2 regions of the Klebsiella sp. RIT-PI-d genome follow, and region 2 is predicted to be linked to the other one. Evidence: predicted binding sites of a transcription regulator. Region 2 holds the regulator's gene; the other holds the start of a gene.
The links. Region 2 encodes PurR, which represses purine synthesis genes. Its sites were predicted from a motif close to CANGCAAACGTTTGCNTG; they were not measured.
Positions count from the first base shown of each region.

Region 1: the regulator PurR is predicted to act here: its motif matches at 1,404-1,421, upstream of gcvT (glycine cleavage system aminomethyltransferase GcvT).

Region 1 covers NZ_LGIT01000003.1:188,370-203,627, reverse strand. Annotated here, with positions in the region: gene ubiI (FAD-dependent 2-octaprenylphenol hydroxylase) at 1-1,075, shown strand, start outside; gene gcvT (glycine cleavage system aminomethyltransferase GcvT) at 1,452-2,546, shown strand; gene gcvH (glycine cleavage system protein GcvH) at 2,569-2,958, shown strand; gene gcvP (aminomethyl-transferring glycine dehydrogenase) at 3,112-5,985, shown strand; gene AC791_RS01355 (SDR family oxidoreductase) at 6,058-6,801, shown strand; gene AC791_RS01350 (protein disulfide oxidoreductase) at 6,923-7,435, opposite strand; gene AC791_RS01345 (DsbA family protein) at 7,425-8,024, opposite strand; gene AC791_RS01340 (protein-disulfide reductase DsbD family protein) at 8,027-10,036, opposite strand; gene AC791_RS01335 (hypothetical protein) at 10,084-10,443, opposite strand; gene AC791_RS01330 (6-phospho-beta-glucosidase) at 10,566-11,999, opposite strand; gene AC791_RS01325 (MurR/RpiR family transcriptional regulator) at 12,120-12,848, opposite strand; gene yqfB (N(4)-acetylcytidine aminohydrolase) at 12,901-13,212, shown strand; gene trhA (PAQR family membrane homeostasis protein TrhA) at 13,376-14,035, shown strand; gene ygfZ (tRNA-modifying protein YgfZ) at 14,086-15,069, opposite strand.
Region 2 covers NZ_LGIT01000009.1:1,291,804-1,307,061, reverse strand. Annotated here, with positions in the region: gene punR (DNA-binding transcriptional activator PunR) at 25-954, shown strand; gene purR (HTH-type transcriptional repressor PurR) at 956-1,981, opposite strand; gene AC791_RS20380 (YnhF family membrane protein) at 2,278-2,367, shown strand; gene sodB (superoxide dismutase [Fe]) at 2,560-3,141, opposite strand; gene AC791_RS12530 (C40 family peptidase) at 3,262-4,059, opposite strand; gene AC791_RS12525 (Grx4 family monothiol glutaredoxin) at 4,404-4,751, shown strand; gene rnt (ribonuclease T) at 4,798-5,445, opposite strand; gene gloA (lactoylglutathione lyase) at 5,551-5,958, opposite strand; gene AC791_RS12510 (alkene reductase) at 6,049-7,146, opposite strand; gene AC791_RS12505 (TetR/AcrR family transcriptional regulator) at 7,202-7,801, opposite strand; gene AC791_RS20375 (DUF1289 domain-containing protein) at 7,907-8,149, shown strand; gene AC791_RS12500 (aldo/keto reductase) at 8,198-9,094, shown strand; gene sodC (superoxide dismutase [Cu-Zn] SodC) at 9,176-9,697, shown strand; gene AC791_RS12490 (FUSC family protein) at 9,698-11,713, opposite strand; gene AC791_RS12485 (HlyD family secretion protein) at 11,710-12,573, opposite strand; gene AC791_RS12480 (DUF1656 domain-containing protein) at 12,578-12,820, opposite strand; gene slyA (transcriptional regulator SlyA) at 13,009-13,449, shown strand; gene AC791_RS12470 (GGDEF domain-containing protein) at 13,478-14,839, opposite strand; gene slyB (outer membrane lipoprotein SlyB) at 15,102-15,258, opposite strand, start outside.

The sequences.
Region 1 (15,258 bases), on a different contig from region 2:
TGCGCCTTACGCGCTGCGCGTCTCCGCCATTAATACCGCCAGTGAAAAACTGCTTAACCATCTCGGCGTATGGTCCGCAATCACTGAGCAACGGGCGAGCTGCTATCACGGCATGGAAGTCTGGGAGAAAGACAGCTTCGGGCATATCTCTTTTGATGACAGCAGTATGGGGCATACTCATCTCGGACATATCGTTGAAAATAACGTTATTCACCATGCGCTATGGAAAAAAGCTGAGCAGTGTCAGGATGTTACTGTTATTTCGCCAGCTGAGCTTCAGCAGGTTGCATGGGGAGAGAACGACGTCTTTCTCAATCTGAAAGACGGTACTATGATGACCGCCAGGCTGGTCATTGGCGCGGATGGGGCAAACTCATGGCTACGCGACAAAGCCGATATTCCGCTGACGTTCTGGGATTATAACCACCACGCGCTGGTGGCTACGATCCGCACTGCGGAACCGCACCAGGGCGTGGCGCGCCAGGTTTTTCATGGAGAGGGTATTTTGGCGTTCCTGCCGCTCAGCGATCCGCATTTGTGCTCTATCGTCTGGTCCCTGTCTCCGGAAGAGGCTGCACGAATGCAGCAGGCTGAAGAGGCAGAATTTAATCAGGCACTGACTGTCGCGTTCGACAATCGTCTGGGATTATGCAACGTTGAGAGCGAGCGTCAGGTCTTCCCGTTAACCGGCCGCTATGCGCGCCAGTTTGCGGCACACCGGCTGGCCCTGGTAGGCGATGCAGCCCACACTATTCATCCGCTGGCGGGGCAGGGCGTCAATCTCGGCTTTATGGATGCCGCTGAGCTTATCGGCGAACTGCGCCGTTTGAATCAGCAGGGTAAAGATATCGGACAGCATATGTACCTGCGCCGCTTTGAGCGGAGCCGCAAGCACAGTGCCGCAGTGATGCTGGCCAGTATGCAGGGTTTCCGTGAGCTGTTTGCCGGACATAACCCGGCGAAAAAGCTCCTGCGTGATATTGGCCTGAAAATGGCAGATACCTTACCCGGCGTAAAACCCCAGCTTATTCGGCAGGCCATGGGGCTTAACGATCTCCCGGACTGGTTACGTTAACTGCGTCACAGTTTTCTGCCCGGCCGCAGGGCCGGGTCAGTTTCCCTCATTTGAAAAATTCTAATTTCACCCTTCTTTTCACATTACTTTTTCTAATCCCTTCTGTTTGGCAATGAGGAAAAATCGCCGTTTTTTCCGCGTTAAATATTACTATCCTCGTAGCAGCAAGCCTGAAACATAATGTTTAGCGTGTTAAGTCGCTATTTCATGGTGCAAAATCCTGCGGCTGTTTTACGGTATTTTGGTCATAAGCTAATGTGATGACCTTCTTTAGCTTATGGTTTAGTGCCGAGTTCGGTGGTAAGTTCAGAGCTAAGAGAACGTTTGCGTCGCCACCGTTTTGCTGGCGAAGCCCGGCTTATTCAACGAGGAAAAGATGGCTCAACAAACTCCGTTGTTTGAACAACACACGCAGTGCGGCGCGCGGATGGTGGATTTTCACGGCTGGATGATGCCGCTGCATTATGGCTCCCAGATTGATGAGCACCACGCGGTTCGTAAAGATGCGGGCATGTTTGACGTTTCACATATGACCATCGTTGACCTTCACGGTATCCGTACCCGGGAATTTTTGCGCTATTTACTCGCCAACGACGTGGCAAAACTGACGACGCCGGGAAAGGCGCTTTACTCCGGTATGCTCAATGCGTCCGGCGGCGTGATTGATGACCTTATTGTTTACTATTTAACGGAAGATTTTTTTCGCCTGGTCGTAAACTCCGCTACCCGTGAAAAAGACCTCGCCTGGATCACCCAACACGCTGAACCTTATGCCATCGACATTGCAGTGCGTGATGACCTGTCGCTTATTGCCGTTCAGGGGCCGAACGCGCAGGCGAAAGCGGCTACCTTGTTGACCGACGCGCAGCGTCAGGCCGTGGCCGGGATGAAACCCTTCTTTGGCGTGCAGGCAGGCGAATTATTTATTGCTACCACCGGTTATACCGGCGAAGCGGGCTATGAAATTGCGCTGCCCGCTGAAAAAGCCGCCGGTTTCTGGCGTGAGTTGGTTGATGCCGGCGTCAAGCCTTGTGGACTGGGCGCGCGCGACACATTGCGTCTGGAAGCGGGCATGAATTTATACGGTCAGGAGATGGACGAGGGTGTTTCACCTCTGGCCGCCAACATGGGCTGGACGGTTGCGTGGGAACCTGCGGATCGTGATTTTATCGGCCGCGAGGCGCTGGAATTTCAGCGTAATAAAGGCACCGATAAGCTGGTCGGCCTGGTGATGACCGAAAAGGGCGTGCTGCGTAACGAACTGCCGGTTCACTTCACCGATGCTCAGGGTAATGCGCATGAAGGCGCGATCACCAGCGGCACATTCTCGCCTACGCTGGGCTACAGCATTGCGCTGGCGCGCGTTCCGGCAAGCATTGGCGACACGGCGATTGTGCAAATTCGTAACCGTGAAATGCCGGTTAAGGTGACCAAACCTGTTTTTGTTCGCAATGGTCATGCCGTTGCGTAATGTACTTTTTGGAGAATGAGCGATGAGCAACGTACCTGCAGAATTGAAATACAGTAAAGAACACGAGTGGCTGCGCAAAGAGGCGGACGGCACTTATACCGTCGGTATTACTGAACACGCGCAGGAGCTGCTGGGCGACATGGTATTTGTCGATCTGCCGGATGTTGGCGCAACTGTAGCCGCAGGCGATGACTGTGCCGTAGCGGAGTCGGTAAAAGCCGCTTCAGATATCTATGCGCCGATTAGCGGCGAGATCGTAGCCGTCAATGATGCGCTCAGCGACTCCCCGGAACTGGTCAACAGCGAGCCTTACACCGGCGGCTGGATTTTTAAAATCAACGCCAGCGACGATGCTGAAGTCGAGGCGCTGCTCGATGCCGCTGCCTATGACGCCTTATTAGAAGACGAATAAACCGCCCCTTTGCCGGACAGCGCCGCGGCTGTCCGGCCTGCGTCATCACAGCATCAACCCGAACACCACACCGTAGGCCCGGTAAGCATAGCGCCACCGGGCATCCGGCCAAAGACAACCACGATTCATCGAACGTTTCAGGAACTCTCGCTCATGACCCAGACGCTAAGTCAGCTTGAAAACAGCGGCGCTTTCATTGAACGCCATATTGGACCGGATGCCGCGCAGCAGCAGGCTATGTTGAACACGGTAGGTGCCGCGTCACTGGACGCGCTGATCGGCCAGATAGTGCCGAAAGACATCCAGCTTGCTACCCCGCCGCAGGTTGGCGAGGCGGCGACCGAATACGCCGCACTGGCGGAGCTGAAGAACATTGCCCGCCGTAACAAGCGCTTCACGTCTTACATCGGCATGGGATATACCGCCGTACAACTGCCGCCGGTGATCTTGCGTAATATGCTGGAAAATCCCGGCTGGTACACCGCCTATACCCCTTATCAGCCGGAAGTCTCACAGGGCCGCCTGGAGGCATTGCTAAACTTCCAGCAGGTCACGCTCGACCTCACCGGGCTGGATATGGCATCCGCTTCCCTGCTGGACGAAGCCACCGCTGCCGCAGAAGCAATGGCGATGGCAAAACGCATCAGCAAGTTGAAAAACGCCAATCGTTTTTTTGTCGCCGCCGACGTCCACCCGCAAACCCTGGACGTAGTGCGCACCCGCGCTGAAACCTTCGGTTTTGACGTTATCGTCGATGATGCTGACAAGGTTCTGGATCACCAGGACGTCTTTGGCGTGCTATTGCAACAGGTGGGTACCACCGGTGAGATCCACGATTACAGCGCGCTGACAGCCGAGCTGAAAACGCGCAAAATTGTGGTCAGCGTCGCCGCTGATTTCATGACCCTGGTTCTGCTGACCGCACCGGGCAAACAGGGCGCGGACATTGTTTTTGGTTCGGCGCAGCGCTTTGGCGTTCCGATGGGCTACGGCGGTCCTCACGCGGCATTTTTTGCGGCGAAAGATGAATTTAAGCGCTCAATGCCGGGCCGCATCATCGGCGTATCAAAAGATGCGGCGGGCAACACCGCGCTGCGCATGGCGATGCAGACCCGCGAGCAGCATATTCGTCGCGAGAAAGCGAATTCCAACATCTGTACCTCGCAGGTACTGCTGGCCAACATTGCAAGCCTGTACGCCGTTTATCACGGCCCGGTCGGCTTAAAGCGCATTGCCAGTCGCATTCATCGTCTGACCGATATCCTCGCAGCAGGCCTGCAACAGAAAGGCCTGAAACTGCGCCATGCCCACTATTTTGATACGCTCTGCGTTGATGTGGCTGACAAAGCCGCTGTCCTGGCGCGGGCTGAAGCCGCAGAAATTAACCTGCGCAGTGACATTCATAATGCCGTCGGTATGACTCTCGATGAAAGCACCACCCGCGAGAACGTGCTGGCGCTGTTTAACGTTCTTCTGGGCGACGATCACGGGCTGGACATTGACGCGCTGGACAAAGACGTAGCGCATGACAGCCGTGCGATCCCGGCTGCCATGCTGCGCGACGATGACATCCTGAGCCATCCGGTATTTAATCGCTATCACAGCGAGACCGAGATGATGCGCTATATGCATTCTCTGGAGCGCAAAGATCTGGCCCTGAACCAGGCGATGATCCCGCTTGGCTCCTGCACCATGAAGCTTAACGCGGCGGCAGAAATGATCCCCATCACCTGGCCAGAATTTGCCGAATTACACCCGTTCTGCCCGGCCGATCAGGCAGAAGGGTATCATCAGATGATCAACCAGCTTTCCGACTGGCTGGTGAAGCTGACCGGCTACGATGCGCTGTGTATGCAGCCCAACTCTGGTGCGCAGGGCGAATACGCGGGTTTGCTGGCGATCCGCCATTATCACGAAAGCCGCAATGAAGGCCATCGTGATATCTGCCTGATCCCCAGCTCCGCACACGGCACCAACCCGGCTTCTGCTCAAATGGCAGGTATGCGTGTGGTGGTAGTGTCCTGCGACAAAAATGGCAACATTGATCTTAACGATTTGCGGGCAAAAGCGGAGCATTCGAGCGAAAACCTCTCCTGCATTATGGTCACCTATCCGTCGACGCACGGGGTGTATGAAGAGACGATCCGCGAGGTTTGCGAAATCGTGCACCACTTTGGCGGTCAGGTTTATCTGGATGGCGCAAACATGAATGCGCAGGTGGGCATTACCTCACCGGGCTTTATCGGTGCGGACGTCTCCCACCTTAACCTGCACAAAACCTTTTGCATCCCGCACGGCGGCGGCGGTCCGGGCATGGGACCCATCGGCGTGAAGGCACATCTGGCCCCGTTTGTTCCGGGGCACAGCGTCGTACAAATTGAAGGGATGCTGACTCGACAGGGTGCGGTTTCCGCAGCACCCTTTGGCAGCGCATCTATTCTGCCGATTAGCTGGATGTATATCCGTATGATGGGTGCACAGGGGCTTAAGCAGGCCAGTCAGGTGGCGATCCTTAATGCCAACTATATCGCCAGCCGTCTGAAAGAGGCGTTCCCGGTGCTGTATACCGGTCGTGACGGACGCGTGGCGCACGAATGCATTCTCGACATTCGTCCGCTGAAAGAGGCAAGCGGTATTAGCGAGCTGGATATTGCCAAACGCCTGATCGACTATGGTTTCCATGCGCCGACCATGTCGTTCCCGGTAGCAGGTACATTGATGGTTGAACCGACCGAATCCGAGAGCCAGATGGAACTGGAGCGCTTTATTGAGGCTATGCTCTCCATCCGTGCGGAAATCGATCGCGTACAGAACGGCGAGTGGACGCTTGAGGATAATCCGCTGGTTAACGCTCCGCATACCCAGTATGAGCTGGCGGCGGAATGGACACACGGCTATAGCCGCGAAGAGGCCGTCTTCCCGGCAGGATCGGTGAACAAATACTGGCCGACCGTCAAGCGTCTCGACGACGTTTATGGCGACCGTAACCTGTTTTGTTCCTGCGTGCCGCTGAGCGAATATCAGTAATAACGGCTACAGTTAACCAGGCCGGGTGTGCGTCTCAGCGCTACCCGGCTTTTTTAATCCACGGGAGAAGAGATGGCTATTGCGCTGGTGACCGGCGGCAGCCGGGGAATTGGACGCGCGACTGCTTTAGCGCTGGCAACACAGGGCTTTACGGTGGCGATAAATTATCACCACAATATTCAGGCAGCGACAGAGGTGGTTGCAGCCATTACCGAACAGGGTGGACGGGCATTTTCGCTGCGCGCTGACATCAGCGATGAGTCACAGGTTATGGCCATGTTCGGGGCCATTGACCGCCAGGGCGAGCCACTGACTGCGCTGGTCAATAATGCCGGAATACTGTTTGAACAAAGCACCATTGAGACGTTAACAGCGGAGCGCATTAACCGCGTAATGGCGACCAACGTCACCGGGTATTTTCTCTGCTGCCGCGAGGCGGTGAAACGCATGGCGCACCGCCACGGCGGGCAGGGCGGGGCGATTGTTAACGTATCATCGGCCGCTGCGCGGCTGGGATCGCCCGGCGAGTATGTCGATTACGCGGCGTCGAAAGGGGCGATTGACACGCTGACGACCGGTCTGTCACTGGAGGTCGCAGCCCAGGGCATTCGGGTGAATGGTGTTCGTCCGGGATTCATTTATACCCAAATGCACGCGTCAGGCGGCGAGCCGGAACGTGTGGATCGTGTTAAATCCGCGTTGCCAATGCAGCGCGGCGGCCAGCCGGAAGAGGTCGCTCAGGCCATCGTCTGGCTACTGAGCGACAACGCATCCTATGTGACCGGCAGTTTTCTGGAGCTGGCGGGCGGAAAGTAGTCTCCGGGCGTTGGCTGGAACGGTGCGATGCACCGCTCCAGCAACCCGCGCGTCGAATGGCATTGACGCGGTTTACGGCCGGCGGCTACCCGATGTGGAAAGCAAGTCTGTCCGCAGCCGGTCAGGTCAGGCGCGCGTCCGCCATCCAGAGCCGGAGGCGCATTCCCCAGCTACTGGTCCAGCCGCTGGTTATCGACTTCACTTCGCCACGATAAATCACCACCAGCGTCGGTGTCACCTGCACATCCCATTGCCGTGAAAGCTGACCGCTGGCGTCATTGATTATTGGCAATGCTATTTTTTTATGTGCCTGCCATTTCTCCAGCGTCGCATTATCGCCGGATCGCAGCGCCACGGTAATCACATTGCCGCCATTATCGGCCAGGGTGGCCACTGTCGGCGTGGTATAACGACATACCCCGCACCACGTGGCCCAGACGTACAGCAACAGAGGGCGTTCCTGACTCATTGTCGCCAGATCGATCGTTCGGCCATCAATCGTTTGCAGTGGGGTGTTGCTGAAATTTTGCGGCAATGCGGGCGCGCGAAGATAATCCACCGCCAGGCTTATTACCGCCCCGATCAACAGCAACACGACCCCTTCGCGCAGCCAGCGCGTTACTTTACTGTGCATCCGCTTTCGCCAGCTGTTCTTTCACAAGCGCCTCCAGATCGGCTTCAGGGATCGCCCCGGCGACCATCTCATCACCGATGATAGTGGCGGGTGTCCCCTGAATATTCAGCACCTGCGATAAAATCAGGTTCATTTTCAGCGATTGCAGTGTTTTCTCATCGGTTCTCACCTGGTCAGTCCCCGTCTTCTGCTGTGCGGCGCGGATGCTGGAATCATCGTGATAGCCTTTTTTTAGCATCAGCCGCTGGTGTAGCGCCCAAAACGTATTCGGCTGCTGCTGCCAGGTGGAGAGCGCCACTTTGGCCGCGTTAACGGAACTTTCTCCCTTAAACGGCAGCAGCTTCACAATCATCAACACGTCAGGATTGTCGTGGACGATTTTCTCCAGCATCGGGTCGAACTGCTTGCAGTACGGGCAGTTGTAATCCGTAAAGGAGACGATAGTAAGTTTTGGCTGTTTGGCCCCTATCCTGGGACTTTGCGGATCATTAAAAAGCAGCTGTCCGAGCTCGTCGTCGGCAGACGATCCCGGCGCGGCCAGGCTGAATGTTGCCATGCACAGCAACAGTAATGCGGTGACGATCCTCATGATTATTGTCCTTTTGCGTCAGATAACGTGGCAAGAAGCGCTTCTCGATTTAACAGCGCGGGCAGCGTCTGGCCCTGTACCAGCGCCGGTCCGTAAATCTGATTAAACGGCACCGCAGCGCTGCCCCGAGCATTCAGAAACTGGCTAATGGTGTCCGACGGGCGGCTCCAGTCGCCGCGTAGTGCAACCACATCCGGCGCAGAAAGCGCCTCCTGGACATCGTCACGGAGCAGTACGTTGTACTTATTGGCTTTACAGGTGACACACCAGTCAGCGGTCACATCAATAAACACCCGCTGGTGCTTTGCCAGGGCATCGGTAATCGCCTGTTCGCTCAGCGGTTGCCAGTTAATACGATCGTGGCGTGTACTCTGACCTGATGGCGGCGAAACCAGTGCAACTGCCATACCCGCGACCAGTACCAGCGCCGTTGCCTGCATTGCCCTGCGCCAGTGATAGCGCCAGGCCGTCGCCAGGAGCAGTACCACAGCGAGAAGGCCGATTAGCGTCAGCACCGGCAGGCGGCCGATGTGGATCGTTAACAGACTCACCAGCCACAGCGCCGAGATAAGCATCATCAGCCCAAGCACGATCCGAACGTAATTCATCCAGCGGCCTGGTCGGGGCAGATGTCTGGCAAATCCAGGCCAGGCCACGATCAGCAGCCACGGCAGGCTCATCCCGACACCCATGGCGAAGAAGATCCCCCACAGCAGCGGCAGGGGCGCAACGAGCGCGACCGACACGGCGGTGCCGAGAAAGGGTGCAGTACACGGCGTCGCCAGAAGCGTAGCAAATGCGCCCTGCCAGAAATGGCCCATCAAACCGTTACCGCCGCGGGTAGCCAGAAAGGTACTGGTAGTTGAGGAGAGACGAAACTCAAACAGCCCCAGTAAGCTGGCGCTGAACAGCATCATTACCAGCGCCATCGCGCCAATAAACCACGGGTTCTGAAACTGGATCCCCCAGCCCAGCGCCTGATTACCCAGCCGTAGCACCGTCATCATGAGCGCCAGAGCAAGAAAAGAGACAACTATTCCGCAAACGGATGCCATGAATTGGCGTCTTATAACACCGCGCTGCTGGTCAGCACTTTGCACCAGCGTTCCCAGCTTCATGGCCAGTACCGGCAGTACGCACGGCATGACATTAAGGATCAGGCCCCCGGCGAGGGCCATCAGCAGCACCCACCACAACGATAACGCGACCGGAGCGGTGCCCGGAACAATTGCAACCTGACTCTCTTCAGCCTGACCGCCTTCGGCAAGTACCAGCGATACCGTCTTACCGCTGAGGTCTGGCGCAGCATCGCCCCAGCTATCGGTAACCGGCAGGGTGGCAGTCAGTGTATTCCCTTTGATGGTGAAAGCGGGCTTGCCAAAATCCACCTCATCCATGGTATCGATAAACAACGATGGCTGCTGCCAGCCGGCATCACGCACGGCGGTGACCGTTAACTTACCGTCGGTGTAGCTGGCGCTACGCTGCGAGGTCAGGCCATTCGCCAGCGGCAGAGTTCCCATCGCACGGGTGAAATCGTAGCCAAAGTCGCTCCCTGCGGGAGTGCGCGTATCCAGCGAGAAAGGGTAGTCGGTGAGAATACAGACGTTGCTGCACGTGGACAGCGTCAGTACCCCGCGCAGTGTGTCCGGCAACGGGCCGCGGATTTCCAGCGGGAAACTGACATTTCCGTGGTAGCCCTGAGTGGACATCCCGGCAACGTCAAAGCGCTGCGGCGTCGGCCAGTGCCAGCTGACATCAAGCGGGGTAGACCAGGCTATCGCCGGCGCAATGCCTCCTTCACCCGGCGAGCGCCAGTAGGTTTTCCAGCCCTTTTCCAGAGCGACGTCCAGCAGCAGGCGCATTTCACCGCTGCTCTCATTTTGCGCACGCAGCCTGACGCTGGCGTGTTGATTATCAGCGGCGCGCAGCCAGCCGCTGTCGGCGGCCTGACTGACGGGCAGCCATAGCCAAAGCAGGCAGACCAGCAGTCGCCTGAATACCATAAGCATAAATTTTCTCCGTAAATGAATAATTAACCTGAACCGTCAGGCCGTACTCATTCACGGAAAACGCATAATCGGAGATGCACCCGTAGCCGGGGAGGAGAGATGTCGCGGGGAGGCCAGAGTCGTTCGATACGCTCAGGTATCGCGGCCAGCACTGCCAACAGCAGGGCGATGGCAAATAACGCGCCTTCGAACAGCATCGGCGTAACCGCCATCAGAGATTTGGCGCTCAGCTCGCAGAACATTACAGGCTTATCACTGCTGCTCTGACTCTGTTGTATCGATTGAGTAGCGATAGTTGAATCCATGACAAGCGCATGTGCCCCGGCCATACGCTGCGCAGTGCATACCAGCACTACCAGACAGGCAAGGGCTACCAGAAGAATGGCGTTGCGTTGTCGCTTGATCATGTTCGCCTCAATAATTAATACAATCTATCATATCGGGGGAACGCATTTTGGCAATGTTAAAGCTGTAAAGAAATGTCGTTCGCGGGTTTTTCGCCCTCTCCCGGAGGGGAGAGGGCCGGGTATTAGCGTTTTTCACCATTGCTGGCGATAACATTTTTGTACCAGTTGAAGCTCTTCTTACGTGAGCGCGACATATCTCCGGTGCCATCATCATGTTTATTCACATAAATAAACCCGTAGCGCTTACTGTACTGCCCGGTAGTAAACGACACACAGTCAATGCAGCCCCAAGGGGTATAGCCCATCAGATCAACGCCATCATAGGTTACGGCTTCCACCATTTCGTTCACATGCGCCCGCAGATAGTCAATACGATAATCATCGTTAATGCTGCCATTTTCTTCGACTTTATCGTACGCGCCAAAGCCATTCTCGACGATAAACAGCGGCTTCTGGTAGCGTTCGTAAAGCTCGCACAACGCATAGCGCAGGCCAACCGGGTCAATCTGCCATCCCCAGTCGGAGGCCTTAACGTGCGGATTCGGCACGCTACCTTCAAACCCGGAAATCGCATCGCCGCTGCCGCCGTCGGCTTTCACCGCGTTGGTCATGTAGTAGCTAAAGCCCAGGTAAGCACAGGTGCCGTCACGCAGGATCTGCTCATCATTCGCTTCCATATGAATGGTAAATCCGCGACGTTCCCATTCGTTCAGCACGTAAGAAGGATAGTATCCACGCAGCTGCACATCGGTGAAGACATAACGCTCGCGCATGGATTCTTGCGCATACATCACATCTTCTGGCTTACAGGAGAAGGGATACAGCGGAACCATCGCTAGCATACAGCCGACCTGCATCGCCGGATTAATACGCCGCGCCGCACTCACCGCCAGGGCGCTCGCCACAAACTGATGGTGAAGCACCTGATACATGGTCTCTTCCGGGTTCTCATGTTCGGTATATACCACGCCGGAACAGCAGTAACCGAACAGCGGAGCACGCCAGTTACGCTGGTTATTGATTTCATTAAAGGTCATCCAGTATTTGACCTTGTTCTTGTAGCGCTCAAATACCACTTCAGCAAAGCGCACAAAGAAATCGACAACCTTACGGTTGGTCCAGCCGCCGTACTGCTGAACCAGATGCAGCGGCATCTCGAAGTGAGAAAGGGTGATCACCGGTTCAATATTGTATTTAAGCAACTCATCAAACACGTCGTCGTAAAACTTCAGCCCTTCTTCATTCGGCTGAGTCTCATCGCCCTGCGGGAAAATGCGTGTCCAGGCGATAGACGTACGAAAGCACTTAAAACCCATTTCAGCAAAGAGTTTGATGTCTTCTTTATAGTGGCCGTAGAAATCGACCGCTTCATGATTGGGATAGTATTTTCCCGGTACGATCTGGTCAGTGATTTCCCGCGGAACGCCGTGCGCACCACCGGTTAATACATCGCAAATGCTCGGGCCTTTGCCGCCTTTGTTCCAGCCGCCTTCAACCTGATGCGCCGCTACCGCGCCGCCCCATAAAAAGTCTTTCGGTAAGGTTAGTTTTTTCATCTGCGCTCAGTCTCAAATTAATACAATCTGATTTTGAGTCTAACAAAGGGGAAGTAAATGTCACGATATAACAAAATAGCGCTAATGTGATTTGTTACATCCGAAAAACAGACTGTTTTTTTACGCTAATTTTTTCGCCAGTTTACGGCCGATTGATTCCAGAATATAAATAACAGGAATTTGAGTAGTAATATCATAAACCCCTGCAATACGCGTTTGTGGCGCGTGCCAGGAGAGATTAAAATCCGCCAGTTTTGCCAGGCGTGACTGTTCATGGCTGGTCACGGAGAGCACTTTGCAGTTATGCAGACTAAACTGGGTGGCAAAACGCAGGATCTCTTCTGTTTCTCCGGACACGGAAAGCACAATTGCCAGGGCATTTCTGGCCATGTCATTAGTGACCGGAAAATAGGGGTCGTCGATGTGATTACTAAATTTTCCAACATTTGAGAAAAAACGCGCGCCATATTTTGCCAGCGCGCCAGATGTTCCCGCGCCAACGAATATTATGCGCTCTGAGGATAAAATAATATCAACAGCACGATCGAGTAGTTTGTCAAATTCGTCGTTATTTACACCTTTAAAAAAACTAATAATTTCACTGGCGCCGAAATTAGCCTGTTGCGGTTCTTCCTGCTCTAAATATAATTTAAAACGCAGACGAAACTCTGAATAACCTTCACACTTCAGTTTGCGACAAAAACGCAGCACGGTAGTTGTCGACACGTCCACGGCATCAGCCAGCTCGCGAATGGTCATGTACATGACTTTGTCACGGTTCTTAATCACATAGTGATAGACCAGCATCTCAAGATTGTTGAGACTGGCGACAGCGGCGTGGGAGAACATACTCACAATGGCAAAACTCACTCATCAGACTTCATCCAGGGAGAATAATAACATGCAGGCCAATGACATCACTTTTTTTCAGCGCTTTCAGCCGGACATTCTGGCCGGGCGAAAAACGATTACGCTCCGTGATGCGTCCGAATCTCATTTTAAAACGGGCGATATCCTGCGGGTCGGGCGCTTTGAAGACGATGTGTATTTCTGCACTATTCAGGTTGTCGGCACTTCAACCGTGACATTAGACACGCTGACTGAAGATCACGCCCGTCAGGAAAATATGACGCTTGATGAGCTTAGAAAGGTGATTGTCGGGATCTACCCAAATCAGACACAGTTTTATGTGATTGATTTTAAATGTGTTTGATTTAATGCTTACAAATGTTAGCTGAATAATTATGATTAATTTATTGAATTTAAAGGATTTATGTATTTAATCTAATTATTTTAGCTAACAGGTGTTCACTGGAACTATTCTCAGTTACGCTAAAAGCGCAATCACGAGCGTGTTCGCTTTTACGGAGAATTCTATGGTTCAAAAGGCAATAACCCCTCAGGGATACACACTGGCAGAGGAAATCGCCAACAGTATCAGCCACGGTATTGGGCTGGTATTTGGCATTGTCGGGCTGGTGCTACTGCTGGTTCAGGCCGTAGATAGCCATGCCGGACCTATGGCGATTACCAGCTACAGCCTGTACGGCGGCAGCATGATCCTGCTGTTTTTGGCCTCAACGCTGTATCACGCGATCCCGCATCCGCGGGCTAAGACCTGGCTGAAAAAATTTGATCACTGTGCGATTTACTTATTAATTGCCGGAACCTACACGCCTTTTTTGCTGGTTGGCCTGAATTCTCCGCTGGCGCACGGCCTGATGGTGGTTATCTGGAGTCTTGCCCTGCTGGGGATCGTCTTTAAGCTGACGATTGCCCACCGGTTCGAGATGCTGTCGGTGATAACCTATCTGACCATGGGCTGGCTATCGCTGGTGGTTATTTATGAAATGGCCGTCAAGCTGGCGGCGGGAAGCGTGGTACTGCTGGCAATTGGCGGGCTGGTCTATTCGCTGGGGGTTATTTTTTACGTTTGCGAGCGCATTCCCTGGAATCATGCTATCTGGCACGGCTTTGTTCTGGGTGGCAGCATCTGTCATTTTCTGGCGATTTATCTGTACATTGCCAGCGTCTGAACGTCCCGGCGGCGTTGCGCCGGCCGGGATGCTTTTATTCCCGTGAAGCGTTAACTTTCTTCCAGCGAATAGGGCAGCGGCTCAATGTGCAGGGTGTTTGCGTCATCGCGTACGCGGAAAACGCTGTCCGGCTCCATATCGTTATTCATGACCGCCTGAACCCGCAGACTGCCGTCATCAAGCTGCACGGCTGCCAGAATGGTGCCGGTACGACGCCAGTTCTCACCCATTTGCAGTTCCAGATCTTCTCCAGCTTCCGGTACACGACTGGCCTGGCCTGCCAGCGACCACAGCGCGCGTTTGTTAGCACCGCGGAACTTGGCGCGCGCCACCATCTCCTGCCCGGTATAGCAGCCTTTTTTAAAGCTGATACCACCCAGCGCCTGTAAATTGGTGGCCTGCGGAATAAACTGCCCGCTGTTTACCGCGTCGATAACCGGCAGACCCGCTTCAATATTCAGCGCCAGCCACTGCTGGCTATTATTCAACTGCGCTTCACCGCGCAGGGCGTCGGTCACGCGCTGCGCGGTGGCGGCATCGGTTACCAGCAGAAAGCGCTCGCCGGGGTGGGCAAACCACAGCACCGAGGTGTCGCCTTCTTTAACCATCTGCTTTTCGGCATCCGGCAGTTCGCTAAATAAATTCGCCAGCGCCGCGCGCGCCTGAAATCCGGCCACGCCGAGTAGAACGGACTCGTCGTCAGCAGCAATGGCCACTTTGGAGAAGACCGCGTACTTTTTCAGCTCGTTAAGCTGCGCATCGCGCAGGCTGCGGCGCTCAATCCAGGCGAAGCCACCGGCGTGATGAAAAATGCGCATGTTGCTCCACATCTTCCCTTTGGCATCACAATGTGCCGCCAGCAGGTGCTGATGCTCCGTAAGCGCAGCCACATCGGCGGTCACCTGGCCCTGTAAATATTTTTCACTGTCCGCGCCGGTAATGGTCGACAGCGCCCAGTCGTCAAGCGTCATAAGCGTCAGCGGCAAACGTGCAGAAGCGGAAGGCTGGCGCGGAGGAAACGGAGTAAATGACATAGTAGTGTCCTGGTTGCATAACGCGAAGTAACAATATCTCTCATGGTAAAAGAGCCTGTTGCCATTGCAAGCGCTTTTAACACGCCTTTTGTGCCGTTTCTGATGGCTGTCATGTTGCGTCATATCAGAGAAATGATTAATTTTGCAGGATTTTAAGTGGAATCCAGCTCGCAGACCGCAAGAATCCTG
Region 2 (15,258 bases):
CATCAAAAAAATTGAAGGCAAAAAATGTGGTCAGAATATTCTCTTGAAGTCATAGATGCGGTAGCGCGCAACGGTAGCTTTAGCGCGGCGGCACAGGAGTTGCACCGCGTGCCTTCTGCTGTCAGCTATACAGTCCGCCAGATGGAAGAGTGGCTGGCTGTCCCGCTGTTTGAACGTCGGCACCGGGACGTAGAATTAACGCCGGCAGGAAGCTGGTTTTTGAAAGAAGGGCGTTCTGTTATCAAAAAAATGCTGATCACCCGCCAGCAGTGTCAGCAAATTGCCAACGGCTGGCGCAGTCAACTGCCTATCGCCGTCGATAACATTGTCAGACCTGAACGCACTCGCCAGATGATTGTCGATTTCTATCGCCATTTCCCGGATGTCGAACTGATCGTTTTTCAGGAAGTTTTTAACGGTGTCTGGGATGCGCTGGCGGACGGCCGCGTTGAACTGGCGATTGGCGCAACGCAGGCTATTCCGGTCGGAGGACGCTATGCCTTTCGCGATATGGGCATGCTGAGCTGGAGCTGCGTTGTGGCGCGCCACCATCCTCTGGCGCTTAATATCGGGCCTTTAAGCGATGATGAATTGCGCAACTGGCCGTCGCTGGTACGCGAAGACACCTCGCGATCGCTGCCTAAACGTACGACGTGGCTGCTGGACAATCAAAAAAGGGTGGTCGTGCCTGACTGGGAGTCTTCGGCTACCTGCATCTCGGCAGGGCTCTGCGCGGCAATGATCCCCTCACATTCTGCCCGCCCGTGGCTGGATTCCGGGGAGTGGGTGGAGCTGGATCTGGAAAATCCTTTTCCTGATGCGGCATGTTGTTTAACCTGGCAGCAGAGTGATATTTCACCCGCGCTGGAATGGCTGCTGGCGTATCTGGGCGACAGTGAAACACTGAATAAAGAGTGGCTGCGGGACCCGCAGGAAACGGACCCCGCTTGTTAACTTAGCGGCGATAGTCAAGATAGGGACCGTCAGCAACCGATCGACGTTCAATGAGTTGAGGATGAACCTCAATTGATTTTGATTCGACGCGCTTATTCACAATGCGATCCAGCAGGGTATTGAACGCTTCCTCTCCGAGCGAGTCTTTAGGCTGATGAATGGTTGTCAGCGCCGGTGTAAAGAAACGGGCGTTGCGCACATTGTCATAGCCAATCAGGGAGATATCCTGCGGTACGCGCAAACCCATTTCATCGGCAGCGCAGAGCGCACCCATCGCCATGATATCACCGCCGCAGAAAACGGCTGTCGGGCGAGGGGATTGATTAAGAATTTTTTGCATCGCCTGATAACCTGACTCAGGCTCAAAATCACCCTGCACGATCCACTGCGGTGGAACATTAACCTGAGTTTCTTCCATTGCTTTCATAAAACCGGCCAGTCGACCTGCGCCGGTATTGCGCTCGAGCGCGCCCGGAATAATACCGATGTCACGATGTCCACGCTCAAGTAAATACCGCCCGGCCATGTAACCCCCTTCGAAGGCATTGTCGATCACCGAGTCGGTAAAATCAGCTTTGGATTCGCCCCAGTCCATTACCACCATCGGTATATGACGGTATTCTTCCAGCATTTTCAATAGCGGCTCAGGATACTCAGAGCACATCACCAGCAGGCCATCGACACGCTTCTGCGCCATCATTGAAAGGTAGGCGCCTTGCTTTTCTATGTCGTTCCAGGCATTGCCAAGGATCAGTGTGTAGCCTTTCTGAAAACAGCTTTTTTCAACCGCTTCAATAATTTCAGCAAAATAGGCGGCTTCGCTGCTGGTCGCCAGAAGGCCAATGGACTTGGTATGATTTACCTTGAGGCTCCTGGCAACGGCGCTCGGAGAGTAGTGAAGTTCTTTAATTGCCGCCCACACCGCATTACGCGTATCTTCAGCAACAAAACGCGTCTTGTTGATAACGTGAGATACAGTGGTAGTGGAAACGTTTGCGCGTCTCGCGACATCTTTAATTGTTGCCATTAAATCTTACTCCGGACCCTGGCCTGAACGCCTGCAAATAGGAGGGTAAACGTTTGCCTTTACACACCCCTGTTGCAATTTCGTCGTCATTGCTTTGCGCCGGGAAATGACACATTACGTCAGGTGAGGGGTAATGACTGGTACGCTTATAATTAAGCGTGGAATTTTGGCCGATTCTGAAGAAAAGTGAAAGAGAAAAATGTGTCTCACTTTAAATCCTGCAAGATTTTCGCCGCAAGGTGTGTAAAAATGGACAAGCTCACATTTCACAAGGTTATAACAAGGAGTAAAAATCGATGAGTACCGATCTTAAGTTTTCCCTGGTCACCACGATCATTGTCCTGAGTCTGATTGTCGCAAGTGCTCTGGTTGCTGTCCTGCACTGATTGCTCCGGCGGAGTATTTTCTCTCCCTCGTGCTCCGTACCAGCTTATTGTGCTGATAGTAAAACTGTTTTGCTTGTGGCTTACTTTTATTTTTTCAATGATGTCGCTTTTTTCGCCGCGCCAGCCAGCATATGAGACCTGCATTAGCCGCTAACGGGTAACACAGAGGGCGCAAGCCCTCTGTGTGTTAACTCAGGCTGCCAGGTTGTCAGCCACGAATGACCAGTTCACCAGCGCCCAGAAATGCTCCAGATAACCCGGGCGGGCATTACGATAGTCAATGTAATAAGCATGTTCCCAGACATCGACCGTTAATAGCGGTTTGTCGGAGGTGGTCAGCGGTGTGCCGGCGTTAGAGGTGGATACAATCGCCAGGCTGCCGTCAGATTTTTGTACCAGCCATGTCCAGCCAGAACCAAAATTCTTGATTGCCGCATCGGTAAACTGCTTTTTAAAGTCGTCTACGCTGCCGAACGACTGGCTAAGGGCTGCGGCGAGATCGCTGCCTGGTTCGCCGCCAGCGTCAGGAGCCAGGCAGTGCCAGTAAAAGGTGTGGTTCCATACCTGAGCCGCATTGTTAAAAATAGCGCCTTCCGAGCCGCGAATAATGTCCTCAAGCGACTGGTTTTCCCACTGCGTATCTTTGATGAGGTTATTCAGATTTGTTACGTAGGCCTGATGATGTTTGCCGTGATGATAAGTGAGGGTCTGGGCAGAAATGTGCGGTTCCAGCGCGTCTTTTGCATACGGTAATGCAGGTAATTCAAACGACATTGCAATACTCCTTTTTTATTTTGATAACTCAATATCCACATGATAAGCATGGATATATTAACAAAATAAAGGCACAGGCAGAAGAGGCGTTCTTAGGCTGCATGTGCCCTAAAAGGATAATCAGCGGATCGTTTTAGCTGTCATCACCCGGCGTGCCCCCACATAGTGACGCACCCAGTAATCTTCGCTCAATGATGATATCTGGATATCCTGACCGCTGCGCGGTGACTGAATAAATTTACCGTTCCCGACATATACGCCAACGTGGTCGGCGGTGCCTCTGCCCTGAGTGCGGAAGAACACCAGATCGCCGCTTTCGAGACTTCTGCGCTCAATCGGTGCGGCATCACGCAGATGGTACATCTCGTTAGCCGTCCGCGGGATAGGGATTTTGACTAAATCTTTGTAGGCATAATAAACCAGACCGCTGCAATCGAAGCCGGTGCGCGGCGAGGAACCGCCCCAGTGATACGGTTTGCCGATCTGATTCATTAACTTTGACATGGCCGTTTTTTGTGCTTTTTGCATACGGACCTTATGGACATCACTCAACGCCAGCGGTTTGGCTGAGGCATTGAGGCATTTATTCTTGTAACCTTTGCGCGTGAGGCATTTTTTATCTGCCAGTTTTACGGCCGCAATTTTGCTGTTTTTAGTACTATTGCGCTGAGATTTACTGGCAGTGAGGGTGGTTTTATTTTTCGTTTTAGCGGTGTTTTTACTGGCTTTGGTAGCGGTTTTACTGGCTGTCTTGCTGGTCTTCTTACTTTTATTCTTTTTGCCCGACGCTTTTGCAAAATGCGTTTTTTCTGTGGCCGACGCTCTCGTTTGTTCAGAGGCCTGGGCAAGCGGTGAAAAAGTAAGCGATGTTAACAGTAAAGCACAGAGCGTGATCGAGACTTTGTTTATCCGCGCCACTGAGCATTCCCCTGATTCGGGCAGGCATGAGGATATGCCTGCGGGTGATGATAACAAAAAAGCCTGATGATTCTAATGCATAAAAAGGCTGGAAGTTAATAGTCTTTTTGCATGTAAAATAGCAATTTGCTATCGAGTGCAAAAAAAAGCATCAGTTAACATGACGCAAGCGCATTATTTGTGCAATTGATTTATGCAATGAATACCATAACGGCATTAATTACATATCTTCCGGCGTAAGACGATACAATAATAGCGCGTGAATAAAATGTTATTTTCGGTATGGGGCCTGAAACGCTACAATGACAGACTACTGCCGTAAAAGAAGTTAAGGAAGCATGACAATGACGACGACAATTGAAAAAATCCAGCGTCAAATCGCTGAAAACCCGATCCTGCTGTATATGAAAGGATCACCTAAGTTACCAAGCTGCGGCTTCTCTGCTCAGGCGGTTCAGGCACTCTCTGCCTGCGGCGAGCGTTTTGCCTATGTCGACATCCTGCAGAATCCGGACATCCGCGCCGAATTACCGCAATATGCAAACTGGCCAACTTTCCCGCAGCTGTGGGTCGATGGTGAACTGGTTGGCGGCTGTGACATTATTATTGAGATGTACCAGCGTGGTGAGCTTCAGTCGCTGATTAAAGAGACTGCGGCTAAGTACCCTGCCGAGGGGACTGACGCGCAGTAAGCGTAATGTCTGATTAAAAAGCGACGTCACGTCGCTTTTTTTATGGCTATGCTTCGTCGGGAACGGGCAGCGGCCAGCCGCCGAGACGTTTCCAGCGGTTGACAATTTCGCAAAACAGCAGCGCAGTTTGTTCCGTATCGTACAGGGCCGAGTGAGCCTGAGTGCTGTCGAAATCAAGACCTGCCGCAGCACAGGCTTTAGACAACACGGTTTGCCCCAGCGCCAGCCCGCTCAGGGCAGCGGTATCAAACGTGACGAAAGGATGAAACGGGTTACGCTTCAGAGAGGATCGCTCTGCTGCCGCCATCATAAAGCCATGATCAAACGTCGCATTGTGCGCGACCATAATTGCCCGGTTACATCCCCGATCCTTAATGCCTTTACGCACCGCTTTAAAAATAGCGTGTAATGCGTCATGTTCACTGACGGCACCCCGCAGCGGATTGGTTGGATCGATCCCGTTAAAGGCCAGCGCTTCAGGCTGTAAATTTGCCCCTTCGAAAGGCTCAACGTGAAAATGCAGCGTGGTATCCGGCATCAGCCAACCGTGTTCATCCATTTTCAGGGTAATAGCAGCGACTTCAAGGAGTGCATCGGTTTTGGCGTTAAATCCAGCCGTTTCGACATCTATGACAACAGGGTAAAAACCACGAAAACGGTCGCACAGACCAGTCAGTTGAGCGTTATCGGACATCAGTATCTCTTCGTAAAACAACGTAGCGCGTATTATGGCAAATTTTACCCACAGTTGCAGTAAGCGCCAGTAGAAAAGGGCGGGCCAGAACAGGCCCACCGGTGATTAATCGCCGAGACCTTTACCTGCGTCTTTTGCTTCAATCAGTTCGATTTTATAACCATCCGGATCTTCAACAAAAGCGATAACCGTGGTGCCACCTTTGACCGGGCCGGCCTCACGCGTCACGTTACCGCCGCTTTGGCGAATTTTTTCGCAGGCTTCAGCAGCGTCATCAACACTCAGCGCAATGTGACCATAGGCGTTACCCAAATCATAATGATCGGTACCCCAGTTATAGGTCAGTTCAATGACAGCTTCGTCACTTTCCGGGCCGTAGCCGACGAAGGCGAGGGAGTATTTATACTCCGGATTTTCACTGGTCCGCAGCAGCGACATACCCAGTACATTGGTATAAAAATTGATAGATCGTTGCAGGTCGCCAACACGCAGCATGGTGTGAAGTAAGCGCATCTCATCCTCTCAGTAAGTTGTTTATCTTTTCATTTCAAACAGAAACGCTGTTTTAGTATAGCGGCGGAACCTCGCCGCTATCAATGATGATTATAATGAGGGGTAATCCGTATAACCTTCAGCGCCGCCGCCGTAGAAGCTTTCCGGACGCTGCGGGTTCAACTCAGCTTTACGTGCCAGACGCTCGACCAGATCCGGGTTAGCAATGTAGTCACGGCCAAAGGCCACTGCGTCAATCAAACCTTTAGCGATCAGCGTTTCTGCTTTCTCCGGCGTATACGCGCCAGCACCGACAATAGCGCCGTCGAAACGTTCACGCACTTTCTGGCGGAACGACTCAGTGTAAGGCTCGCCGCCAGCCCAGTCCGGCTCCGACATGTGCAGGTAAGCAATACCGCGCTTGTTCAGCTCTTCAATCAGATAAAGGGCATCTTCTTCTTCGTTTGGACCGTTATCTGTATTCTGGAACGTCCCGACCGGCGACACGCGAATACCAATGCGATCGGCACTCCACTCTTTACTGACGGCATCAACGACGTCCAGCACCAGACGAGCGCGATTTTCTACGCTGCCGCCGTACTGGTCGGTACGATGGTTAGAAGAAGGGGAGAGGAACTGGTGGAGCAAGTAACCGTGTGCTGAGTGTAGCTCGACAAGATCAAAACCTGCGTCACGAGCATTCGCTACCGCCTGGCGGAAATCATCAACAATTCCCGGTATTTCGCTGGTTTCCAGCGCGCGCGGGGTTGAGGTGTCAACGCGGATCGCATTGCCTTTTTCATCACGCAGGGAGGTACGTGTACCTGCATTGATCGCTGATGGCGCAACCGGAGCCTGGCCTGCGGGCTGAATGCTGCTGTGCGAGATACGTCCGGTGTGCCAGAGTTGAACGGCGATATGCCCGTTTTCTGCATGAACGCCAGCGGTGATTTTTTGCCACGCGGCGATTTGCTCCGGGCTGTGCAGTCCCGGCGCACCAGCATAGCCTTTAGCCTGCGCGGAAATTTGTGTTGCTTCAGAGATAATCAGCCCTGAACTGGCACGCTGGCGATAGTATTCAGCCATCAGCGGCGTCGGGATATCGCCCGGCTCAATGCTGCGCAAGCGGGTAAGGGGAGCCATAAACACACGGTTAGGCGTGGTGATAGCGCCTACTTTTAACGGGGTAAACAATTTTTCGGTAGTCATTTAAAACTCCTGAGTAGACCGGTCGTCTTGAAAGTTAGGAAATAAAAAACGCCTGTTAAACAGCAGGCGCTGCAATAACTGTTTTTACATGTTCAAGGGCGCTTTCCAGCGCTATTACACTGCGCGACATTTTGGCCTGTAAGTTTGCGCCCAGCCATAAAGAGTACAGTACCTGCGCCTGAACGGTGGCATCGCCCGTAAATATCAGACTGTTCTGCTGACGCCCTTGTTCAAGCACGCGCGCCAGCAGTGAAATGATCATACTGACGCCAGCATTCATTTCGGTGCGCATATCTTCCGACAGATCGCATACTTCGGCAGAAAGTTTAACGGTTAAACAGCCGCTGATAGTACCGTGCTGATTAAACTGTTCAATCGTGTTGAGATACCACGCCAGCAGACGCGTCCGGCACGATGACTGCCCGCTAAAAAAGTGCTGGTTTAACGCCTGTTCATACGCCGCATAGTGACGATGCAGCATCGCAACGCCAAACGCCTCTTTAGAGCGAAAATAGTGGTAGAACGATCCTTTCGGGACCTGCGCCGTCTTAAGCAGCTCGCTAAGTCCCATGCCGGTAAATCCGCGATGCATACAAAGCTGCTCGCCGATGGCAAGGATATGTTCACGCGTATCATGTTCAGTATGTCTGGTCATGCAGCTACTGTAATAGACCAATCGGTCTAACGCAACCCACAATTTAAGTTGCGCGTTTGGCAATGTGCGTCTTCAATAACAATAACTATCTCATTACGCGAGGCGCTGGTGGCAGAACAACTGGAGTTTTTCCCGCTGCAAAGCCCTTGCCGTGGCATTTGCCAAATGGACGATCGCGGATTTTGCCGCGGTTGTATGCGTACGCGCGATGAGCGCTTTAACTGGCAGCATTTTAGCGATAGTCAAAAGCGGCAGGTGCTAAGACTATGCCATCAACGTTTATTGCGTAAATTACGCGCGAATAAACCCGATTCAGATGTTGAACCGCAGCAACCCTCACTTTTTTGAACAAGTAATTGCGTATAATCGACGTAATACTTTGTTGAGGAAAGCATAATGGTTCAGCGTATTACAATGGCACCCCAGGGGCCTGAATTTTCACGTTTTGTAATGGGTTACTGGCGTTTGATGGACTGGAATATGTCGGTGCAGGCGTTAGTCGATTTTATTGAAGCCCATCTTGATCTCGGCATTACCACGGTCGATCATGCCGACATTTACGGCGGTTATGCCTGTGAAGCCGCATTCGGGGAAGCGCTAAAACGCGCGCCACAGTTGCGTGAGCGAATGGAAATTGTCACCAAGTGTGGTATCGCCACTACCGCCCGGAGCGAAAATACGCTCGGGCACTACATTACTGACAGCGATCATATCATTCGCAGTGCAGAACAATCCCTGAAGAATTTGGCAACCGACTACATTGATTTGCTTTTGATCCACCGTCCTGACCCATTAATGGATGCGGATGACGTCGCTGACGCATTTTTAACATTGCATAAGAGCGGAAAGGTCAGTCACTTTGGAGTATCAAACTTTACCCCTCATCAGTTCGCGCTATTGCAGTCGCGGCTGCCGTTCACGCTGACCACTAATCAGGTGGAAATTTCTCCGGTACATCAGCCCCTGTTACTTGATGGCACATTAGATCAGCTCCAGCAGCTGAGAGTGCGCCCAATGGCGTGGTCTTGCCTGGGAGGCGGTCGTCTATTTAACGATATCACCTTCCAGCCGCTGCGCGATGAACTTGCGCAGGTCGCGCAGGAACTGAACGCCAGCAGTATTGAAGAAGTGGTTTATGCCTGGATCTTACGCCTTCCTTCCCAACCGCTGCCGATAATTGGCTCGGGTAAAATCGAGCGTGTGCGCGCGGCTATTGCTGCTGAACATCTGCAACTTACCCGTCAACAATGGTTCCGCATTCGTAAAGCCGCGCTTGGCTACGATGTGCCCTGAGCCACGCTTTTGAAGGCTTTCCGGTGAAAGCGGTGTCCGTGGTTTACACTTATCGCGGGCACTGAATTTACCGGAGGTCGTATGAAGCATTTTAGTTTGGCACTGTTAACCCTCGTTGTGTGTACTGGCGCGCAGGCGGCAAGTGAAAAGGTACAGATGAATCTGGTCACTTCGCAGGGCATTGGCCAGTCAATTGGTGAGGTCAAAATTAGTGAAACGGATAAGGGACTGGAGTTTTCCCCGGATTTAAAAGCGTTGCCGCCTGGTGAGCGTGGTTTTCATGTTCATGCAATGGGAAGTTGCGAACCGGCGATGAAAGAGGGGAAACCCAGCGCTGCTGAAGCAGCGGGTGGACATCTCGATCCGCAAAAAACGGGCAAGCATGAAGGACCTGAAGGTCACGGCCATGCTGGAGACCTGCCGGTTCTGATGGTTGATAAAGACGGAAAAGCGACTCAGGCCGTCGTTTCTCCGCGTTTGAAAAAGCTTGATGAGGTCAAAGGTAAAGCGCTGATGATCCACGTAGGTGGAGACAACTTTTCCGATAAACCTGAACCGCTGGGCGGTGGCGGGGCACGTTTTGCCTGTGGCGTCATCAAATAATCAGTGCTGAACGGCTTTCGCATCGACTGCCAGCTCCAGCTGCGAAAGCGAACACTGCAATCGCCAGATAATCGCCGCCAGTTCTCTGGCGGCCGGCTGATGATGTTTCGCCAGCGTATTACTGATCCGTTCAAACTCGCGTAACGTCACCTCCAGAGGCCGGTGCTGAACCCCGCGCTCGCTCATCACATCCCGTAAAAGCGCCAGACACTTGTCACGAACTTGTGCCAGCGGATCCGATCGTGTCTCCCAGGCACGCAGTTGCCAGACGACATGGGTACAGTTGAGAAGAACCACTCCCCAGCGTAAAAGCCAGCGTCGCGCCAGTGCATCCTGACTGCTACTGAGCTGATTAACCTGATGATATACCAGCGATTCAAACTGACCTTCACTGTGCCCGGGACGGGTACTTAACTGATCGATAAAGTGACGCCGTAACGCCCGAATGTGCCGTCGGCTTTTCCGCGTATCGGAAACGGGACGCAAAACCGCAAATGCCAGCCATGCCAGCCCAACACCCAGCACTTTAGCAATGTTATCATTCAGAAATTCGGCGAAATCATAAACGGGTGGATTGGTCACCGCGATAAACGACGACATAAAAACAATGAGCTGGCCCCATAATCCCGCCTGTTTGGGTATTTGCTGCTTAAACAGCTGCATGGTGATAAGCAAGGGAAAGATGAACAGCAAAAACTGCCATAATTCGGTAATTTGTACCATCAGGCCGAATTTAACAAAGAAGCTGAATAGTGACAGGATGAGCAGCGCGCGTATCAGCAGGGTAAGGGAGTTAAACGGCGAGGGTGCCACAGCGTAAATAACACTGCCTATGGCCGTCATGGTTAGCGCTGCCGACCCTGATTCCCATTGCGTATTGATAGTCCATGCTCCGACCGTCATTAACGCGACAAAAACGCGACATCCATTCCATACGGCTTCAATATAATCCGTATGCCGTGCCAGTGACGGGGTTGCGGGAACCGTGAATTCGGTAACCGCAGACGCATTTTCAAGCGCTTTTAGCCAGCGGCTATTACGTAGATAAACGAGGCAAAAATAGCGCAGTCGCTGCCAGAAGGCATGGTGACGATAATCCTGCGTATTGCCTGGCGCAAGAGGCGCAATAATGCGCGCCAGGGTGTAAATATCTGCATCATTACGCGCTAATGCCTGAACGACCTCGCTGAGAATGCGCTGCGTATTTTCAGGCGCATCTGGCCAGTTCAGTAGCATTCGCCGCTGGCTGGAGATAATGCTGGTCATGCGTAACTGCTGGTGCAAAAGATAATTAAGCAAATTATTATGCCGGCGAAAGCGATAGTGGCTCCAGAATGCCTGAATACGCAGTAAGTTCATGGTCAGGATCTGGCGAATAACGCCTTCGTGCGCGGTGCGAATGGCATCGGTATTGTCGGGTGTCCAGAGTAGTGCCGCATGATCCAGCAATCGCGCATGCATGTTTTTCAGCGCGGTAATCAGAGCCGAACCGTCAGAGCTGCTCGGCAGGATCATCATCATCAGGCCGCCACAAAGGATGCCGAGGATGACTTCACACACGCGTGCCTGCGCGATTTCCCAGAGCTGGGTGGCATCGGTAATATTGATAACCGGGAATGCGATAATTGCGGCTGTATAGCCTGATAGCTGAAAAGCATAGGTCACGTTATTGTTAAACAGCGCGCAGGCCCAGGTGCACACCGCAAGCCATGCAGAAATACTGAATAAAAATAACCACGGGTCGACCAGCGTATGGCCGGCAATGATCAGCGCCGCCGTTGCGCCAAGCAGACTGCCGGCAATACGGCCAAAACTTTTACTGATGACGCCGCCAACCGTCGGGAAGCTAACCACGGCAGCTGAGGTCATGGCCCAGTAGGGTTCATCCAGATCCAGATAATAGGCAATGCTTAATGCCAGACACATCGCAATAGTATTACGCAGGGCATAACGCCATTGTGCCGACGTAGCCTTAACCCAGGGCAGCGTTTGCCATGAAAAATGCACCTGCTTCATCTACCGTCGCCAATGGCCACACTGCATGTTGTCCCGGAGACGAGGGTCAGGTCTTGCGGCAGCTGGTCGAATTCGATACGGACCGGAACGCGCTGTGCCAGCCTGACCCAGGGGATATTGGGTTTAATATCTGCGACCAGACCACTGTCACTCTCAACGCTCTGATCGTAAATAGCCCGGCCGATACTGGAAACGTGACCCTGTAACTTTACATCGCTGCTGTAGAGAACAATTTGCGCGGGCTTGCCCGGCTGAATGTGACGAAGCTTGGTTTCTTCGAAATAGCCGATAACATAAAATGAGTGACTGTCTATCAGGGCAAAAACCGGCTGGCCTTCGGAGGCGTAATTACCGATGCGAGTAGAAAGGTTTGTGATCCAGCCATCAACCGGAGCTTTAACCGTCGTTTGTTCAAGCTGCCATTTGGCATGCTCCAGCGTGGCTTTGGCTGCTTCAACGCTGGCTTTCATGGCATCTACCGTTATGCTGGCAGTATCAAGATCTTCTGCAGAAATATAATTATGTGGCAGATTACGTCGACGATTTGCCTCATGACTGGCTTTGGCGAGATCGGCGCGGGCTTTCGCCAGCTGCGCTTCAGCATTAAGCACGGCAATACGCCAGGGCGTCTCATCAAGGCTAAACAGAACCTCCCCGGCCTTAACAAACTGATTATCTTTCACCTTCAAAGACTGGATCGTGCCGGAAACCTGCGGCGTGATATTCACTTGCTCGGCACGAATTTTGCCATCGCGTGTCCACGGCGACTGCATATAAAAATTCCATACTGCCCATACTGCAACCACGGCCACGGCAACAACCAGCAACGTAGAGAAATATTTTAATTTTTTCAATGACATAGCATTACCACGAGACAAGAATAACCAGCGCCAGACATACCGAAAGCGCAAATAAGGAGAGATCCATTAACATTGGATGCCAGATGTCGCCCGCGTACAGCCAATCCCGCAGTAAGCGATGCACGCACAACCAGACGAAAAACCCTAATAGCACTGCTTTGAATAGAGGTGGGAAATAAATGGATGCACCAGCAACCAGATCCTTCAGAAGCATTCCTGAAGCATTGAAAATCAACTCCACGAGCATAATCCTTCTCAGTAAATGAGTATTGACTCGCCAGCATCAGCTAAGCTTGCAAACAGTGCGCCATTTTTCCTAAGTGTAAAGCATTGCAATTCCCGCCGCGAATGCGGCAATGCATTTGTCTTGTCAATATAAATGCTGCACACTATTCTAAAATCACCATAATAACTTAGCAACCTAATTATAAGGAGATGAAATTGGAATCGCCATTAGGATCAGACCTGGCACGTTTAGTGCGAATCTGGCGTGCTCTAATTGACCATCGCCTCAAACCTCTGGAGTTAACGCAGACACACTGGGTCACGCTGCATAATATTCATCAGCTGCCGCCCGAACAGTCGCAAATTCAGCTGGCAAAAGCGATAGGCATTGAGCAGCCATCCCTGGTTCGAACGTTAGATCAACTGGAGGAAAAAGAGCTTATCTCCCGACAGACCTGTGCTAACGATCGCCGCGCAAAGCGTATCAAACTTACGGCAAAAGCGGAGCCACTCATCACAGAAATGGAAAATGTGATCAGTAAAACCCGTGCAGAGATCCTCTCAGGGATCTCTGCACAAGAGCAGGATGCGCTGATTAACATGATTCAGCGTCTGGAACACAATATTATTGAGCTTCAGACAAAAGGCTGAAAACAGAGCCTTGCATGATGCAAGGCTCTTATTCTTCCCATACTACAACTTTATTACGCCCTGTTTCTTTGGCCTGATACATGGCTTTATCAGCATGCTCAACGCATATTTCAGCTGAGAGCATAGCGCTGGTGGCGGTATACACCCCCAGAGAAAGGGTAATAGGTTCCGGAAGCTGCTGTTGACTGGTTTGAGCGTCATGACTGGCAATGGTAAGCCGAATACGTTCAGCGATATTTCTCGCATCCTGTGCGCTGGTATTGTTCAGCAATAAAGCAAATTCTTCACCCCCAATGCGCGCTGCCACATCGTCCAGACGTACAGCATCCTGAAGCACCCCGGCGACAAACTGAATAACCTTATCGCCCTGCAAATGCCCGTATGTATCATTAATACGCTTAAAGCGGTCAAGGTCACCGACGATAACGGAAACCGGCTTCAGATCTGCTTCGGTAAGCTGTTTTACCAGGACGTCGTAAAAATAGCTGCGATTATGTAGCCGGGTGAGCGGGTCGCGAATTGAATTTTGATATGACTGAAGATATTTATCCCGGGAGACACGATACAGCTGAAAGATGTCATACAACAGAGTGAAAATAATAAACAGGGTGGAGGTCGTTTCAAAAAAGCGTGCCTGATACCAGGCAATACCCTCGCTGTTATTATCAGACAGTAAAAATAGCAGGGTAAAAATATAAGAGGCGCAGAAAAAAGCGCCGCTATACCAGAAAATATTGCCTAAGCGCGTAGCACTTAGCAGTATCACTAATGTTAAGCTCCATTCGATGACTAATAACCAACTGAAAAAATGCGTCCACACCGGGGTAAAAAGGTGCGTTTCATTGTCAACGAACGCAACATTTAATAGAGGATTAAAACTGGAATATAAATAGGCGAGCACCAGCATCAGTAGCGTAAAAAAGATGATGGCTAAAATAATAGTCGTATGAAGTGCCGGTCCTTTTTCAATCCATTCTTTTTTACGAAACAGCAGAATAGATAGCGCAAACAGAACCGCCATCATCATATTACGAAAAGTAAAAAAAATAATCGCATCATTGTAATTAGCAAGAGTGCTGGTCCCACACATAAACCAGGCCGGGAAGCTGCTGAGAGTGCCTACCATCATGATGGCGGAGCCTGCAAAGGCACTGCCAATGGCCACCAGGTAGAGGTGTTTTTTATCACAACAGTATTTCATAAACATGAACCCGGCAACCAGGCAGTGAAATACCAGCAAAAATATGGTCATTGCCGGGAAAAGCAGCGGTGAATAGGTTTGTTCAGGGCTAATCAATACTTTAAATACTATATCTAACAAAGATATGGCAATAAAGCAGATGACAAAAAAAAGGAAATATCTGTTCAGTGAATGCTCTTTCGCTATCATTAATGACATCCTGTGATGCAAGGAAACATCAGGCTCCGTGCCTGTTCTTACTCAGACGCTCAGTCGTCTATTAACGATTTTATAACTTATAGATATTGTAAATATTGCGCGGGAACAAATTATTATAACTGGTTAGCACTTTATATATTCATGTGGTGAATGCATTGGTAGTGAATATATAAATAATGAATTGTTGGTTTGCGCACAGGATACATTCAGGCAGAGCAATGTGCGTGGCAATAACTCACCACGCACGAAGACATTAACGCGGAGAAACGGTAATTTCACTACCGTTGCTGGCCATCGCGACACGCTGACCAGAAGCGAATTGAGTATTACCCTGTTTCTGTACCACCATAATGGTGTTACCGTCATCCTTACGGATCTCAAGCTCTACGCCCTGCGTTTTATTCATTGAA